DNA from 3 places in the Priestia sp. SB1 genome. Region 3 is predicted to be linked to each of the others. Evidence: riboswitches for the same ligand, from Rfam matches in the RefSeq annotation. Region 3 holds a riboswitch; each other region holds the start of a gene.
The links. A riboswitch is a leader RNA that binds a small molecule or an ion and turns the genes downstream of it on or off. The one in region 3 is predicted to bind S-adenosylmethionine.
Positions count from the first base shown of each region.

Region 1: linked by a shared signal. The riboswitch ahead of WKH56_RS24275 (phosphoadenylyl-sulfate reductase) and the one ahead of WKH56_RS12155 (hypothetical protein) in region 3 are both predicted to bind S-adenosylmethionine.
Region 2: linked by a shared signal. The riboswitch ahead of WKH56_RS29710 (sulfite oxidase-like oxidoreductase) and the one ahead of WKH56_RS12155 (hypothetical protein) in region 3 are both predicted to bind S-adenosylmethionine.

Region 1 is NZ_JBBJSS010000007.1:6,486-12,635, reverse strand. Features, by position in the region: gene WKH56_RS24300 (glucose-6-phosphate isomerase) at 1-388, shown strand, start outside; gene WKH56_RS24295 (YugN-like family protein) at 489-893, shown strand; gene WKH56_RS24290 (potassium channel family protein) at 903-1,691, opposite strand; gene WKH56_RS24285 (VOC family protein) at 1,759-2,142, opposite strand; gene cdaS (sporulation-specific diadenylate cyclase CdaS) at 2,240-2,866, opposite strand; SAM riboswitch class I at 3,179-3,281, shown strand; gene WKH56_RS24275 (phosphoadenylyl-sulfate reductase) at 3,535-4,248, shown strand; gene WKH56_RS24270 (inorganic phosphate transporter) at 4,268-5,347, shown strand; gene sat (sulfate adenylyltransferase) at 5,400-6,150, shown strand, end outside.
Region 2 is NZ_JBBJSS010000010.1:62,228-68,377, reverse strand. Features, by position in the region: gene WKH56_RS29725 (molybdopterin molybdotransferase MoeA) at 1-239, opposite strand, end outside; gene moaC (cyclic pyranopterin monophosphate synthase MoaC) at 354-842, shown strand; gene WKH56_RS29715 (MogA/MoaB family molybdenum cofactor biosynthesis protein) at 855-1,367, shown strand; gene WKH56_RS29710 (sulfite oxidase-like oxidoreductase) at 1,401-2,063, opposite strand; SAM riboswitch class I at 2,139-2,245, opposite strand; gene WKH56_RS29705 (hypothetical protein) at 2,387-2,755, opposite strand; gene WKH56_RS29700 (putative polysaccharide biosynthesis protein) at 2,769-4,379, opposite strand; gene WKH56_RS29695 (YjgB family protein) at 4,712-5,296, shown strand; gene WKH56_RS29690 (GNAT family N-acetyltransferase) at 5,324-6,150, opposite strand, start outside.
Region 3 is NZ_JBBJSS010000003.1:299,625-305,774, forward strand. Features, by position in the region: gene WKH56_RS12130 (MFS transporter) at 1-23, shown strand, start outside; gene WKH56_RS12135 (GNAT family N-acetyltransferase) at 280-726, opposite strand; gene WKH56_RS12140 (CotG/ExsB N-terminal domain-containing protein) at 840-1,211, shown strand; gene WKH56_RS12145 (VOC family protein) at 1,359-2,156, shown strand; gene WKH56_RS12150 (M20/M25/M40 family metallo-hydrolase) at 2,175-3,788, opposite strand; gene WKH56_RS12155 (hypothetical protein) at 4,255-4,497, opposite strand; SAM riboswitch class I at 4,566-4,667, opposite strand; gene WKH56_RS12160 (amidohydrolase) at 4,731-5,885, opposite strand; gene WKH56_RS12165 (GNAT family N-acetyltransferase) at 5,933-6,150, opposite strand, start outside.

The sequences.
Region 1 (6,150 bases), on a different contig from region 3:
TCGCGATATTTTTGAAACAATTGTACAAGTTCAAGATTCTCGTCATGAGCTAACAATTGAAGAAGATGCAGCGGACTTAGATGGACTAAATTACTTAGCTGGTGAAACAGTTGACTTTGTAAATAAAAAAGCGTTCCAAGGTACAATGCTTGCTCACACAGACGGAGGCGTTCCAAACTTAGTTGTGAACATTCCAGCGCTAGATGAGTATACATTTGGATATGTTGTATATTTCTTCGAAAAAGCATGCGCAATCAGCGGCTATTTATTAGGCGTAAACCCATTTGATCAGCCGGGAGTAGAAGCATACAAAGTAAATATGTTTGCTCTTCTTGGAAAACCTGGTTTTGAAGAGAAAAAAGCAGAATTAGAAAAGCGTTTGAAATAAATAAAAAGTTCACCTTCTTGTTAGAAGGTGAACTTTTTTGCTTTTGAGATAAAGGATAAAAAGCTGGAAAAAGGACATGTTAAAACAGAGGAGGGATAAGATGATTGAATTATCTTCAAGATTAGACGGCACATTATTCAAGCTTTATGAATTAGAAAAAACGCTTAAGCCGCTTGGGTATAACATTGGAGGAAATTGGGATTATGATCATGGTTCATTCGACTATAAGATGAATGATGAAGTCGGCTATCAGTTTTTACGCATCCCGTTTACAGCTACGAATGGAGAACTGGATTCTAAAGGAACAACCGTACAGATTGGTACGCCATTTTTACTTTCACATAAGTATCAAATTGGCTTAGATGACAATGTTCACAATGGAAACGTGGGTGCTTCATTTAACCAGTTTGCAGAACCCCAAGACGCAGACGCTTCATTTCCAGAAAAGTATATCAGCTTAGGAGAGGAGCTAATTAGAGAGGCAGAAGAGGCGCTGCTTCAATAATTGAAAGGATTATTCTTTTCTTAAACTCTCTAATTTTTTCACAAAAATATGTTCGTACATGACCTGACTAATCAACTCGTTTGTTTTAATCATTTCATTTACCCCCAAATTTTGCGCATTTTGAATATGCTTTTTTGTTAACAGTTCAACGATGCTGTAAATAGAAGGGTTCAATCCTTGCAGAGCGACTAGCGTAACAATCGTATTCATGTCTGCATATTCTTCTGTCTTATGCTGATCGGCAGTAATCAGCACTTTTTTTGCGCACCGAGCATTGGCAAGTTCTAATACCTCATAGTGAGAGGGACTTCCTTTAATAAAATGAACGCGATCACAGATCATGGGGTTTTTAGTCAGAGAGTCGTCGATAAGAACAATGTCTTCTTTATGAAATGCGTCGCGATAAGACTCTAGCACGAGTTTGGCGCGCTCATTCCACCCCACAACGATGAAGTGATCTTTTCCATAAAACTTTAAATTCCCTTCCAAATAAGCGCTCTCAGCGGAAACAGCAATTTTAGAAAGCGTGACAAAATAAGTAGTAATAAATCCCGTTCCAACCAGGACTAAAATAATTGCAGCTAACCTTCCAATCGTAGTGGTGGGAGCAAAATCACCGTATCCTATAGTAGAGATTGTAATAATAACCCACCAAATTCCTTCAAACACATTCCCAAACGTTTGCGGCTCTAAGAAATGTATAAGCATGCCGAAAAGTAAAACAAGGCAGCCGATAATAAAAAGAAGCCGCACTAAAATAGAACGACGAAAAAGTCGGAATAATAGCCATTCCATCATAAAAAAACCTCCAGTGATTAGTCATAGCCACAGTATGACCATTTTTCACTGAAGGTATAAGATATCTTTATCTTTTTACTTCGTAATATTCAATCCATTCTTTGTCTGGACCGTAGAAAAATAAGTATCTTGCTCCATTTGGCAAAGTTACAATGTTTTCTTCCACAAATGAAACGCCTGCTGATTTTAAACGCTCAAACTCCTCTTCAATTCCATCTACTGCCAGCGCAAAATGATGAACTTTACCTTCACTAGGTAAGCTTGAGTTATACCCTTGAATTAACTCTACGATTACATTGCCTTCTAAACCTAGAAAAGCTAGCTTCAAAGACGGATCGGTATGTGGTAGTGTTTCGATGAGCTCCAATCCCACTTTTTGTGTATAGAACTCAATAGATTCTTCTATATCCTTTACTTGAACGCCTACATGTTCAAATTTTAAAATTGCCATATGCATCACCCGTATCTATAGTATGTAAAAACTATGAAATATATTAAAGAGAAAGGATAGATAAGTCAAGATAGGGCTGCTTATCAGGAAAGGGCTCTTAAATCATATTTTTGCTGGAGTGAATAGGGTAGAGGCTTCCATCAAGAGCAAACGAAATTTTACCTGTTTCTTCAGATACAACTAAAATTAATGCATCCGATTTTTCCGACATTCCAATGGCTGCACGGTGACGTGTTCCCAACTTTTTGTTCGTTGAAATAATAGACGAGAGAGGTAAAACATTAGCAGCTGAAATAAGCTGATTATTTCTAATTAGGACGGCTCCGTCATGTAAGGGTGTCCCTGGATAGAACAGTGTCTCAACTAGCGTAGCGCTGACAGGAGCTTGAATAGGCATTCCTTTTTGAATAAGAGGATCAACATTTTGTTCCCGTTCAATGACAATTAAAGCGCCGTGACGTTTCTCAGAGAGGTTATGAATAGCTAGGGACAGAGCAGCGTATTCAAATGTATAAGGCGATAAGTAATGACGCAAGTAATAAGAGGCGGCCGTAGCTTGAACATCTTGAAATAACCTTCTCATCTCCTCAAAATCACATAAAATACAATGATCACTCGTGTCTAAATGTTTAATTAAATTAGAGGCTTCAGTTGAAATCTGCTGTAAATATGTTCGCACATTATTTTTAATTGTATCGTCTAATTGAAAGGGTTGTCTCTCCATCTTATATAGCTCCTATCTGTCAGTCAGTGTTATCTGTAATGTGTGCTAATGTGAGTGAATTATCCGTAAAGCTCATAAATCCGTTATTAATTTTATAGAGAGATTTTGCATTTTATTTAGCAAGAGAACATAAAAAGTCGGGGGGAAAGAAAGCGTTTTACAAACTGATATGTTCACATTTGGGTTAAATTTACATATGTTGTTTTAAATAAAAGTATAGATATTTCTGTGAATTTAAAGTATAGTTTTCTTATCGGATATATAATTTTTAATGTTGACAAATATTCTAAATATGCTAAAATTTTTAAAAAATGCTTATCAAGAGTGGTGGAGGGATCTGGCCCGCTGAACCCCGGCAACCTGCTTAGCAAGGTGCTAATTCCAGCAAAGTGTGTATCATTTTGAAAGATAAGGTGAAAATTATTGCCTACCCAGTCTTTCAATACGGAAGACTTTTTATTTTGATATAGCGCAAGAGATATTTTGAGGAGGGACAACGATGACTATAAACCCCGACTTAAAACAAACCTTTGAACACGCCGAAGCAAAGTAAGAATTAAATAGTTTCGCTGACTAGACACACTAGAGGCGGTTTTATCCAATTCTAGTGGGTAAAACCGTCTTTTTTTATTGGATAACGCGGATAACTAAGAATTGGAGTGGAGAAAATGGCAGACTTATATACGTACGAAAACTGGAGCGATACATTTCCAGAGTTCGACAGTAAAGATGAAACAAAAGGAGCCCTTTCAGCATTGCAGTGGGCGTATGATACCTACGGAGATTCAATTATTTATGCGTCAAGCTTTGGGATCGAAGGAATCGTGTTAATTGATTTAATTTCAAAAGTGAAAAAAGATGCTGAAATTGTCTTTTTAGATACAGGGGTTCATTTTAAAGAAACATATGAAGTGATTGATGCAATTAAAGAACGCTTCCCTGATTTACGTATTCATATGAAAAAGCCGGATTTAACTCTTGCAGAACAAGCTGAAAAACATGGAGATGAGCTTTGGAAGAGTCAGCCTAACCTATGCTGTCAAATTCGAAAAATCATTCCCCTAAGAGAATCCCTTGCTCCTTATGATGCGTGGATTTCTGGTTTGAGACGCGAGCAGTCTGAGTCTCGTGCCAACACGAATTATTTTAATAAAGATGAGAAATTCAAGAAGGTGAAAGTTTGTCCGTTAATTCATTGGTCATGGAAAGAAATTTGGCGTTATGTGTATAAGCATGATTTGCCATACAACAAACTTCATGATCAAGGCTACCCAAGTATCGGCTGTGAGCCCTGTACCGCACCTGCCTATAATGTAGACGATTTACGTTCAGGAAGATGGGCAGGTACACAAAAAGTGGAGTGCGGATTACACGAATCTTAAATACGAAAGAGCTGAATAAATGATGCTTTTATATGTTGCCTTTATCATTGCGCTTTTTTTTGCAATGAATATTGGGGCAAGCGGTGCAGCAGCTGCTATGGGCGTTTCATACGGCTCCGGTGCAATTAAAAAGCGAAGAGTGGCCCTGTTCATCTGTGCTGTAGGAATTGTGCTCGGAGCTGTTACCGGAGGCGGTGAGGTGGTAAAAACCATCAGTTCAGGTATCATACCTGAAAAACTGCTGTCAGTAGAATTAGTTATTATCATTCTGGCTGCTGCAACGCTGTCACTCTTTTTCGCGAATTTGATTGGTATCCCTCTATCAACAAGTGAAGTAACAGTTGGCTCAGTTGTTGGAGTAGGGGTAGCTTATCAATCTCTGTATGTAGAAAAACTTTTAATTGTGATGTCTTTTTGGATTATTGTTCCGCTAGTTTCATTTGTTATTGCTTTTTTGATTGGGAAAGTGATAAAGCGCAGAGCGCATAAAAAAGAAGCAGAGGGAAAGTGGAAAAGAGTTTTAACGATTTTAGTTATTGCAACGGGATTCTTTGAAGCCTTCTCAGCTGGAATGAACAATGTGGCAAATGCTGTCGGTCCTCTAGTAGGAGCTGGATTAATGGATGCTACAACGGGTGTCATAGCAGGAGGATTGGCGGTGGCGCTCGGAGCTCTTTTACTAGGAGGCCGAGTTATTGAAACAAACGGAAAAAAAATTACTCGCTATTCTGTAGGAGAAGGCTGCATTATCTCGGGTACTGGTGCTTCTCTTGTTACAGTCGCTTCACTGTTTGGTTTGCCAGTACCGCTTACACAGGTCACTACGTCTTCTATTATTGGAATAGGCGCAGCGAAAACGGGATTTACGAAAGAACAGCGCGAAGTGGTCATTCAAATGTTAAAGGTTTGGGTGGTATCCCCTGTATTTTCACTCGTAATCTCATATGTTCTTGTGAAATTAGTACTTGAAAGCGACTTATATTCATTTGTGGTGCTAGCTAGTGGATGTATTGCTACAGGAGGTATTCTAAGCTTAGCTAGAACGACTAGAAGAAAAAGAGCAAGCCTGCAGTCGGAAAAAGAAAAAATGACTGCGTGATTCAAGTACTTTTTATTATATTGTGTTAATTACTTAAGGAGGATTTTACAAAATGACAACAATTCAAGCACACGGTGGAGAATTAATTAATTTATATCAACCAACATATGACTACACGTCACTAACAAAAGAAATTGAAGTAGACAACATGGCTCTAAGCGATTTAGAACTAATTGGAATTGGTGCTTATAGCCCAATTACGGGGTTTTTAGGAGAAAAAGATTATCAATCAGTTGTTGAAAATATGCGTCTAGCAGATGGAACTGTATGGAGTATTCCTATTACTCTTCCCGTAACAGAAGAGCAGGCTAAAGAATTAAACATTGGCGACAAAGTAAAACTAGTTCAAAGCGGTGTGACATATGGTGTTTTAGAAGTTTCTGAAGTATATACGCCAAATAAAGAAAAAGAAGCGGAAAATGTGTACCGCACAGCAGAACTTGCCCACCCTGGTGTGAAGAAAATGATGGAACGCCCAAATGTATATGTAGCAGGTCCAATCGTACTTGTAGAACGTACACCTAAAACGCGTTTTGAAAAGTATTACCTAGATCCAACTGAAACAAGAGCAGCATTTGAAGAGCGCGGTTGGAAAACGGTTGTTGGATTCCAAACTCGTAACCCTGTTCACCGTGCGCATGAGTATATTCAAAAAACAGCATTAGAAATTGTAGACGGCCTGTTTTTAAATCCACTTGTAGGAGAAACAAAGTCAGATGATATCCCAGCAGATATCCGTATGGAAAGTTATGAAGTACTTTTAGAGAACTATTATCCTAGCGATCGTGTAGCTTTGGCAGTTT
Region 2 (6,150 bases), on a different contig from region 3:
ACTTCGAACTCTACAGAATGTTCATTTGATACTTCTACGCAGTCTTGTGCTCGAACCGCAAAGCCGTCATAAAGCGATTTATTAAAATGAGGCACGTTTTGGTCGGCAATAATATCTTCTCCTAAATAGCGCCCGTAGCTTTCGGTGATCGATACGCGTTCGATGCTGCCTTTTCTTTTATATGTCATAACTTTTTCAATTGCTTCAGGAATTGAAATAGGTGTTCTGCTTTCTAACATACATTCTTCACTTCCTTTATGTCTGTTCACTTTTTACGCTATGGTGTAAAATCATAGCATATCTCACTATTTCTATCATACAACAAAATTTACTGAAAAAGGATGAAAACACCGATGTCTTCTTTTACACATTTTAATGACCAAGGCCGTGCCAATATGGTCGATATTAGCGAAAAATCTATCACTCGCCGCGTTGCAACAGCTCGTTCAAGCATACTCGTTAACAAAGAAATTCACGAAGCCATTGTAGAACATAAAATCGGAAAAGGCGATGTGCTTGCTGTGGCACAAGTAGCAGGGATTATGGCAGCAAAACGCACGTCTGACATTATTCCGATGTGTCACCCTCTTTTATTAAAAGGCGTAAACCTTTCATTTGACTGGGATACAAGCAATGACAAGTATCGTTTATTAATAGAAGCAACTGTTAAAACGGAAGGCTCAACGGGCGTTGAAATGGAAGCTTTAACTGCCGCTTCTGCCTGCGCTCTAACCGTTTATGATATGTGCAAAGCCATTGATAAAGGCATGATTATCGGCGAAACATATCTGCTTGAAAAATCAGGCGGCAAAAATGGTGACTACAAGCGTACGGAAGCGTAAAGGAGGTACATAATGAGCGCACATGAACATAAATCCAAAGCAACTCAGCCCGTTCGCTGCAAAGTCATTACGGTATCCGATACACGTACAAAAGAAACCGATAAAAGCGGCGCGCTAATGATCCAACTTCTGAAAGAACACGAGATGCAGGTCGCTTCCTATGAAATTGTAAAAGACGATCAAACGTCGATTCAACAAGCGATACTTACCGGATGCAGTGCTGAGGACATTGACGTTGTTCTCACAAACGGCGGCACCGGCATTACAAAACGAGACGTCACAATTGAAGCCGTTCAAGCGCTGATTCATAAAGAAATCGTCGGGTTTGGCGAGCTGTTTCGCATGCTGAGCTATACCGAAGACATTGGCAGCGCAGCGATTATGAGCCGGGCAATTGCCGGGACGATTAACGAAAAAGCCGTTTTTTCTACACCAGGATCAAGCGGTGCTGTTCGCCTAGCTATGACCAAACTGATTTTGCCTGAACTTCGCCACGTTGTGTGGGAATTAAACCGCCAGCGCTAACAAAATGCCTATGCTTGCGCATAGGCATTTTCATTAATCATAGTCTTTATGTACCCACTCATCTTCTGGAATGCCTAAATCTTCTCCAGAAAAACGCTCTTCTTTAAACGGATCTCCTCTAAGATGAAAGCCGTTTTGCTCCCAAAAGCCCGGATGGTTTTCATCAATAGCTTCAAAGCCCCGAAGCCATTTGACACTTTTCCAAAAGTACAAATGCGGCACAACCAATCGCAGCGGATATCCATGCTTAGGTGTAAGCGGCTCTCCGTTAAAGGAATGAGCGAGAAGAATATCGTCTCTCAGTAAATCTTTTACTTCAATATTTGACGTATAGTCATTATCTCCGTGCAGCATGATGTATTTACTTTTCAACTCCACGCCAACTGCTTTTAAAAAGTCTGCAAACAGCACGCCCGTAAATTCATTATCAAGTCTTGTCCATCTCGTTACGCAGTGAATATCACATTTAACCGTTGTTTGAGGCATGTTCAATATATCTTGATACGAAAGCATCACTTCTTTGTCTACCAACCCAAACACGCGAAGCGTCCACTCCTCTAAGTTATAATCCGGCACATCGCCTTCGTGTAAAATGGGAAAGCGCTCTGTTACTACCTGACCCGGAGGCACTCGTCCTTCATACTTTGGATCAATTTCCGGTGTTTTCATTCGTTTAATACGGTCTGCTTTGTTCAAATTATCACCTCGTTGTTTTTTGTACATAAAAAGCCCTTCCTTAAATAAATAAGGAAGAGCTTTGTTTCAGCTTCTTCCTTATCTCTAAGAGCGATACACTCTTAAGGATTTGGCACCATTCTGTCATAGACAGCGGTTGCCGGGTTTCACAGGGCCAGTCCCTCCACCTCTCTTGATAAGGAAACAAATTGTATTTGTTTTATGTAATAAAGTCAGTATTAAGCTTTTTGTCATAATTGTCAATATTATTTTTCTTTTCCGCACAAAAAACTTTAAAAACAGATAGAGTTATAAGGTTTTAGTCTACTAAGTATGTAAAGCCTTTACCCTTCTCCATCAATCATCGTATACTTCCTAGCAAAGCGCTTGTAGTAAATTTGCTCATCCTCTTGCCCATTGTTAAAAACAAGTCGGTTATGATCAATATCTTTCTCTTTTAACACATAGCCTTTTTCATTCATCAGTTGAATATATTCATCTAAATGTCCTTTTTTCACCATATAGTAAAGAACATTATCTGAATCCGTAGTCTTTGCTACATCTTGACTTCCCACTTCTAACTTGAATACGGCTGTTGCTGTTTGAATGGGACGGTAGTCTCCAAACACCTTTTCCCAGTTTAGTAGCAGCAGCGCGCCGAAGATTATGATACATCCTCCAGCGGCTACGGTTAGTACAAATCGTTTTGACACTTCTTTCTCTCCTTTACATTCTTTTTCTTCTATTTAACACAACAGATTGCCCTAAACTTGTTTTGACGCCAAGCCCTAGATACACAGCAGCACCTAAAGCTATTGAAATACAAGACGTGCTACTCGCAAGTGAAGATGCAGACAGCTTATTTTCCAGAAAATAGTGAGAAGCATAATTGCCAATAAGCACAGCGGCTGACATCACACTTACTAATAAAACAGGAGTCAACGCGGCTTTTCCTAGTGATTGAACTCGGTAAGAAATGGATTTTTCAATTAAATAAAAGTTATAGATAACCGATACACCATATCCTCCGTACGTCGCGACAACAGGTCCAATTTCTTTTAAGCTTGAAACCAACAGTACGTTTAATACTATCTTCACAACAATACCTAAGCCCAAGCCAAAAATTAATTTCTTTTGCTGATTAATTCCTTGAAGAATCGCGGCTGTTACGGTAAAAAGAGCAAATAAAATGGCAGCAGGCGCATACCATTGTAAAACAACTCCACCGATTTCAGGACTGTTTTTCGCTCCAAAGATCATCATATATACCGGCTTACCCAATAAACAAAGCCCCACCGCAGAAGGAAGAGTAAAAAACAACAGCAGCTGCAGCGTTTTTGTAATCTTTCCTTTTACTTCTCGTAAATTTCCTTGCACAAAAGAAGATGTAATACCCGGAATCAGCGACATGCTGAAGGCAGTCGCTAGCGATACCGGCACCATTACTAAAATTTGCGCTAACCCAATGACGGAGTTAATCGTTTCGGCTTTAGCTTGTCCATACCCTATTGATTGAAAAAGCATGTTAATCGTAAACGTATCAATATTTTGATAGATTGGAATAGCTAAACCAACTAATACAAACGGAACAGCGTACGTCACAAGCTCTTTGAACATTAAAGAGAACGGAACAGATTTATTATTCTTTCCGCTATTCACTTCCTTCATAATCAGCCGCTTGCGTTTTAGATACGTCGCACCAAGAATCCCTATACCCCCTAAGCCTCCAATAAACGCTCCAAACGTACCAATTCCAACAGCTTTTGTCATCGTGCTATGAAAGAGATGAATAACAGCGTATGCTCCTGCTAAAATAAACAGCACACGCACTATTTGTTCAATAATTGTACTTAGCGCGGACGGTCCCATGGACTGGTTACCTTGAAAGTAGCCTCGTAATAGACTCATAGGCGGGATAATAATTAAAGCAAAGCTCACCATTCGAATCACGTATACCACGTCTTTTTGACTATTTCCTGAGGAATCTTTTCCGTTAATCACTAGCTCAGCGAGCGAAGGCGCCATGGTATAGAGGACTAAAAATCCTATTATGCCTGTTATCGTCATTAATAGAAGGCCTGCTTTTAATAGATCTTGCCCTGCCCTGTAGTTTCCAAGACCGTTATATTTCGATACATACTTCGAAACAGCAAGCGGAAGACCCATTGTCGATAAGCTTAGCATCAAGGTATATGGACCGTATGCATACTTATAAAGCGCGTAACCTGACGTTCCGACTAGCGCTGTAAACGGAATAATATAAATAAAACCCAAAATCTTTGTTAGCAAAGAAGACGCTGTTAACAAAAGCGTACCTCTCATCAAATTTTTTTCCATACATCAAAACTCCAGCAATAAATATTATATTTTTAACAAATACTTGATTTATTGTATCATACTTACAGTTATTATCTAGTTTTTTATAAAGACTTAGAATCCTCCCTATATTACGTTTTTTTACATAATAAAGGAACAAAAACCAATCTTTTCACCTATGAGAAATGAATCGTTTTTTGCTTTTCACCTTACCTGACGTTTATATTCTGAAAGGCGTGTTACATTATATATATCAGTTACCAACTCAACTAAGACTCCTTGACCATTCTGGCCTACCTTCTCTTTTAGGTAGACTGAGATTGATAAATCGTTATATATAGGAGGAAAAAATCATGAAAATGAAACAACGACTATCAAAAGCGGCTGCTGCTGCGACGATTACAGGAATTGCTGCGTTTGGATTTGCTCCTGTGGCTCAGCTTGATACCCCAGCACACGCAGCTACATCTCAAGAAACAAGCAGCCAAAGTCAAACAGCTGTAAAAAACATTAACGAAATTTATAATGCGGCGGTGCAAGGTGAAGTGCCGCGGTTAACAGCAGACTTAAAAATTGGCAAAAGCCTGCGTCAAGATGTTCGAGATCAGTTCGGTCCTCCGCCTGAAGGTTCATCAAATAACTTTGACTACTATCATGCGGAAATGGGCCATCCTGGATATGCATTTGGTTATGACCAAAATAACGTCATTAACGAAATTCGCTATTTTGGTACAAATGTAGAGCGTCAAACAAATTTAGGGTCCATCACGCAAGCTAACTTAAAGAAAGAATTAGGTCAGCCAAACTTTACAAGCAAAGTAAAAGGTGATGGTACGACTCAAACGAGATACACGTATCATGCCGGCGCCTATGATCTTGAATTTATTTTTGATGATAGCAAAACGTTGAATCACGTAAACTTAGTTGCAAAACCTTAAGAAATAGAAAAAGTAGCAGGCAGCCTGCTACTTTTTTTCATGAAATAAAACTAATGCGGAATCAGCTACGTGTTCATACCCAATCTCCATGTAAATCTTGTTAGACGTAGGGTTTGTCGTGTCCGTGTATAGACTTGTTGTTTGAAAACCGCTGTCTAGCATAAGCTGAGAAAGCGTGGACACACAGCTTGATGCATAGCCTTTTTTACGTTCTTCCCGCGGCGTGTACACAAAGTTAATCGTAACGTTGTGGGTTGTCGGACGCGTAGCATTAGCAATTGACACATACTTCCCGTTCACTTCCCATAAAAATAGCCGTTCTGCTTTAATAAAAGCTTCGCCTGTTTTGACAGCTTGCTCTTTTGATACAGGCTCTCCAATGACGTCCATAAACTCCCAAATCCATTCCGTCACGAGCGGAATATGCTCTGATCTTGCTTTTACCAGCACTCCTTTCGCGTCCGCAGCTTTTTTCACTTTGTCTAACCGATAAATGCGCTGATCCATTTTCAACGAAGCTTCTTGATTTTTTAGCGCTGCTAGTTTTTGAGAAAGATATAAAACCGTTTGCTTTTCTCCAACTAAGCCCGGTACGGCGGTTTCTTTTAACAGCTCAGCTACTTCGTTCAGCTCATCATTCGTTAGCTTCTGTATTTGAGACAGGATGATTTGCTGAGGATGGGTTTGCAGTAACACAAGCGCAGCACGATTGTCTTTTAAAATAATGCCCATAAAATTCGGTTTGCTGCTTTCATGTAAGCTTTGTAAAATGCCAAGCGCTAAGTTGTGAAGAACTTCATTTTTCTCTAAAAGCGGCTCGACTTGGTTTTTAAATTCCTGCACTTCCCTGTATC
Region 3 (6,150 bases):
CTGAGCAAACACTATCATCATAGATGCTGAGACAAAAGTATTTTAGCTGAAGGAAAATCCGAACGATGATTCGAGATTCTTGATGGAGAATCCAATGCGTTCGGATTTTTTTATTGCTATGGTAAACGTAAGTTTCATGTATGTAGGTACTTCTAGCTGGTGATTGGAGGGCAAGGCGAAGACTCCTGCGGAAAGCGAAGCCTTGTAGGGAAAGCAACAGCCGATTCCTACTAGCTCATGTAGCCAATTTGTTAGTCTTTGGATTAATTTAGCTATGGCTCAATCTCTTTTCATCGTTACTAACACAAGATTATCCGCAGCTGCAGTGTGTTTTATAATTGAAAACCGATGAGCTTCGTATAGCTTAATCGCAGGTGTATTTTTTTCGGCTGTGGAAACCATACACTCACATTCTGAATATTTTTGAAGTACATATGTTAAAAGACGGCTTCCAATTCCTTTTCGAAAGTACTGAGGACGCACAACGAGGCGGCAAATCGTTAATCGCTCATTTTCTTTTTCAAACGACAGCACTCCTGCTAGCTTACCTTCAATCATTTCTCCGATAAACACTTCCTTGCTTTTCATAATATCTTCTTTGCTTTCTGTAAGCTGAGGAATATCCAAAAAACCAATGAGCCTTGCTTCTTCTTGATAAGCTTCTACTTGCACAGCTACTATTTGAAGAGCGATATCCACTCTTTGATGTTCGAGGATTTGAAGCATGAAAACCACTCCATTTCTTTCACAAATTTAGACAAATTCCATGTTTTCACTATATCCAAACGCCTTCCTTGTACATATTGTATTATGTACCGAATTAGCCAGGAGGTGTTTATATGCATATCACTGCTGAAAGAATTAGAGAAGCAACAGAAGCGATTGCTTCTACTGAGCTTGAAACATTTATGTACCAAGAGCCAACTGCCCGTCGCGGTCGTTCTACTCGCCGTTCTACTCGCCGTTCTACTCGCCGCACTACTCGTCGTTCTACTCGCCGCACTACTCGTCGTTCTACTCGCCGCACTACTCGTCGTTCTACTCGTCACACTACTCGTCGTTCTACTCGTCGCACTACTCGTCGTTCTACTCGTCGTTCTACTCGCCGTTCTAGCCGTCGCCGCTGTCGCTGCGGTTCACCTTGCTGCTCATATCCATGGTTTAATAAATCATTTGGCTGCTGCTTTAAAGGGCATGGCTGTCGCCGCTAACTAAATCTATAGCAAGTCGTGTTTAAAACATACGCGGCTTGCTTTTTTATAGATTTTTATTTTACATAATCATTCGTTTTACTCTTCTTAAAAAAGAAAACGACGTATAATAGTAGGAAAGAATCTCTCTTAAAAGGAGGCCTATCCATGCACTTATCGTTTGATCATCTTGTGCATTTTTCACCTGATCCTATTAAAGCTCAGAAAGAACTAAACGGATACGGAATAAATGTTATTAAAGGCGGTATCCATGAAAAATGGGGCACTTTTAACACGTTGGCTTATTTTCACCTCAGCTATATTGAATGGCTTGGGCTTAAAGATATCGCATTAGCTCAAACAGTTACAGATAATGATCTTATTCAGCAGCTTGTTAACGAACATACGCCGTTTGGTCATTTTGGGCGATTTGCCCTTCGTACAGATGATATGGATTTGCTCATAACCGAGCTGAAAGACAAGGGCTACACTGTAAAAGGCCCTGTAGCGGGGTCTCGTCAAACTAATGATGGAGAAAGACTTCAATGGCAAATGTGTTTTATTGAAGGTGACCATGATGCCCTCCCTTTTCCTTTCTTTATTGAGTGGGGTGAACCAGAAGAAAAACGCAAGCCAAAGCTAGCTGCTCTTTCTTCCCATCAAGCCGGTCAGCTGCAGCTAAAAAACATTTACTGTGCTGTACATAACCTTGAAGAATCCATCAGCAAATGGACAAAACTGCTGGACGTTCAGGCTGGCGAAAGCTACAAAGACTCTTTACTTGATGCACGTTGTCAAAAACTATATGTCAATGAAGGAAACCTTATTTTTTGCAGCGGAACACAAGGTGTTGTCCATGATACATTAAAAAAAGTTGGGGAGCGTCCATTTTTGGTTGAATTGGATCACGCTCTAACACCGCAACAAATTACCGTACAAGGAGCTTCTTTTAAATTCAACAAATAAACATCCGCGGGCGGATGTTTATTTCTGTGCTTCTTTTATAGCTTGATAAATGAAGTGAGGCAAAATCTCAAAGGAATACTGAACGTCTAATCTTTCGGTCCATTGATGCGCATCTCTTCCCAGCGGTCCAATGTTCAGCACCGGCATCTTGAGCTCCTCTAGCTCTTCTAGCGGGATATGATATCCTTTATTCCATAGAGGCATATTGGCTACTAACGTGTTAAATGTATGAAGCGGGTGCTGCAGGCTGGCATAGCTTAAATCCGAAATTCCACCAAAATAACTTTGTTCAACTAGCTCCACTTGGAATTGCTCTTTGGCAGTTGCCTGTACGTTTGACAAAATCTTTTGTACAAAGAGATCATCATGTGAACAAACGGCCGGGTAAAAAGGCGGCGTAAAAAATAAGACTATCATCGGAGCTGCTTCTTTACATAAACCAGCTAAAGAGTTTACTAATTTAATGGTTTTATTTCTGTCATCATCTTCTTGTGCCAAAAGTGCCGCTTCCATTTCTTGCACATATTTTTCACCGTGCTGTTTGACTGCATGAGTATAAAGTTCTTCATACGTCCATACGTTCACGTCAAGGGATGAACCCTCCATTCCCGCAGCGTACTGCCGAGCAGCTTTATTATAATGTTTTTTTACATTCAAAGCCGCTTGGTCAGCCGATTTCAACAGCAGATCTGTTACTTCTTTAAGAGAGCGGTTTAACATAAATAAATTAAATAATACAACGGCAGAGTGCGGAACTTGAACGGAATACTCTTCTTTTAAATCTTTTTGTATCAGCACCGTAGGAGGTGGACTCGTTTCATCTCTTACTTTTTCGCAAAAATCAACGTTTAGTTCTATTTCTTTTGTTAAATAAGAAGCTAGCAAATTAGCATTTAAACCAGCTAGCGGTTCCCCTACATGAGTTTCTTTTCCATAACACAAAAAGCTTGGCATGATCTTGCCAATCGATCCTGAGTACACATAGTTCGTTTGATCACCAGGATAGCGGCTGAATACTGGTTCTGCATTTAGCATGAGAGAAAAATCCAGCTGATGTTTGCACGCAAGTTCTAAAAGAACAGGCACTGCTTTTCTCATTCCGAGCGAATTTACTTCTTCATCCGGTACCGACAGAAGCAGGATGTTTCCGTCAAACTCTCCGTTGCATGCTCGTTCAATCATACTGATATGCAGAGCAATACCAGCTTTCATGTCCATCGTTCCTCGGCCAAAAAGCCAGTCTCCGTTTATCATATCTTTTTGTACGTGCGCCGGAACTTGTTCCATATCATTATAAAAAGTACTCGTTAACGTATCAGCGTGAAAAGCATCCTTTTTCCACTGTCCATAATCTTGTACATCCACTACATCGTAATGACTGACTAATACAACTGTTTTATTCGTATTTTTCCCTTCAACAAAAGCTGTGACAATCGATCGCCCGTCTCCTGTTGAATGAAGCTCAACTTGCTCGTTTTTTTGAAAGTAAGGCAGCTTCAATAAATACGACGCTATCGATTCAGCCATTTCCACTTCTGCCATCGTTCCTGTCACGCTAGGTATAGAAACCAATTCGCTTACAAGCTTCTTTAACTGTTCTTTTGTTTGATACAAAGATGTTTTGTTCGACATACCCTTCATCTCTTTCCTTTTTCTAAATTTTCCATCAAACAAAACGATTCGTCAATCCCTTTGACAGAGACCCTTTCATTCTATCCCTATGTATCATAGTATGCGCTTCCTTGACGCACATGATAAAAAAAGAGTGCGCGGCTAGGGCTAGCACCGCACACTCTTTTTTTTACTTTTCGTCATCTTCTAAAAAGTCTAGGATACGATCAATAAGCTGTTCGCTTCCTGCATCGTTTCCATGTTCAAGAGACATTTCCATTTCAATGCTCCTTTCATAAAATATTCTTGTTTTATAACATACCACAATTCATTTCGAATGTAACCTTTAATTTGTGTAAAAATTTCGACAATTTATGATTAATTTTAAAACCTAGTGAGTAATGATTATACCCACCAGATTCTTCAATTGTCAAAAAACATGCTTTCTATTTAAAAACACTTTAAAAATAGAGGCGCGAGCAGACTTCTATAAAAGACAGCCTACTCGCTCAAGCTTGGAACAGCATGATGAATAAATTTCTAGTTCATTTGCTTTTTGTACATCTTTAATATCTATGCCTACAGCATATGTACGAACATGGTTTTCGACCACAATTTCATAAAATGTTTCTAATTCACGATAAGCTACTTGATAATGCTTTCCTAATAATTTTACGGCTTCCTTTAATGCTTTCTCTCCTGTATGTGCTGCAACTGCTGTATGACTCATAAAACCCTCTCCTTTTAGAAAAATAAAAAAAACTCATTTTGCTTAGATGCAAAATGAGTTTTTCACCCGTTTTATCACCCAAAGCACATGCTTTGCTGGTAGGAGCACCTTACATTCGTAGGTTGCTGTGGAGTCAAAGAGCCAGATCTCTCGTCCACTCGTGATAACTTTTTTAATTTAAAATTTATTTTATCAAACAATTCCATCCGCGTAAATAGAAAAATAAAAATATTTTAATTTTTTTGGTAATGGAATGAATTCAAAAAGTCAAAGCTTAGATTAGCAAAATAAGAAGCTGCTACAAGTAATGCCTCTTCATTTAATGAAAAAGAAGGATGGTGCCATTCATATTCTCCAGCCGTACCCATCCATACAAAAAATCCTGGTACACGCTGCTGATATACGGCAAAATCTTCTCCTCCAGGCGATTGTTCAGCTTCTACCACTTGATAACTAAGATTCTCTGCAGCGTTAATAACCAATTTTTCCAGCGTATCATCATTGTTTACTACAGGAAGATACGGATACCATTTAACGTCTACTGAAGCGCCGAAAGCTGCTCCAATCCCTTCAGCAGTTCGTTTCATAAGAGCCGGTATTTTTTCTCTCGCTTCTTCTTGAAAGGTACGGACCGTTCCTTCAAGCGTTACTTTGTCAGGAATGACGTTCCACGAGCTCCCTCCGTGGATTTGAGTTATGCTGACAACAACATTTTGAAATGGGCTGAGATTACGGCTGACAATGGTTTGTAAACTAGTAACAATTTGACCAGCAGCAGCAATCGGATCTACTGTTTTTTCTGGAATACCTGCGTGACCGCCTACTCCTTTGACGTCAATTTCAAAACGATCAACACTTGCCATTAAAGGTCCCGATTTGACACCAATGGTTCCTACAGGAAGATTCGGTTTGTTATGCATTCCAAATATCGCTTCTACTCCTTCGAGCACACCTTTTTCAACGAGCATTTTTGCCCCAGAAGCCGTTTCTTCGGCCGGTTGAAAGATAAATCGAACCGTACCGCAAAGCTCCTGCTGACGCTCTTTGAGAAGAATGGCTGCTCCGATTATAGAAGCCGTATGAAAATCATGTCCGCATGCGTGCATAACACCGTTCACTTCAGAAGCAAATGGCAGATTGGTTTTTTCTTCAATTGGCAGCGCATCAATATCAGCTCGAATAGCGATAGTAGGTCCCGGCTTTCCTCCCACAATTTCCGCTACTGCTCCCACGTCTAAATGGAATGCATCCGCTATAGAAATATCGTAGTGCTTTAACCACTTTTTAATACGTTTAGTTGTTTCATATTCTTTCATTGAAAGCTCTGGAAACCGGTGCAGCTCACGGCGTATGTCTATTAGCGTATTTAGTAGTAATTGATCTGTCATATTTATCACTCTTTCACATTTCTTAATTTAGACCACTTCTCTATCTTTTACGACAAAGAGTGTACCTCATTGAATTTTTTATAAAGAAATACGGTCGTATAGCCTTGTGCAAGGTGCTTTTCTTTAGCTTGAACATATCCTTTTCGTTCATACATCTCAACTAACCAAGGATGTTCTTTTGCTGTTCCTAAAGACACACCTGGCGATTTAAACGTATTCTTTATTACCTCTTCCTCTACTAGATGAAGCAGCTTAGATCCAACGC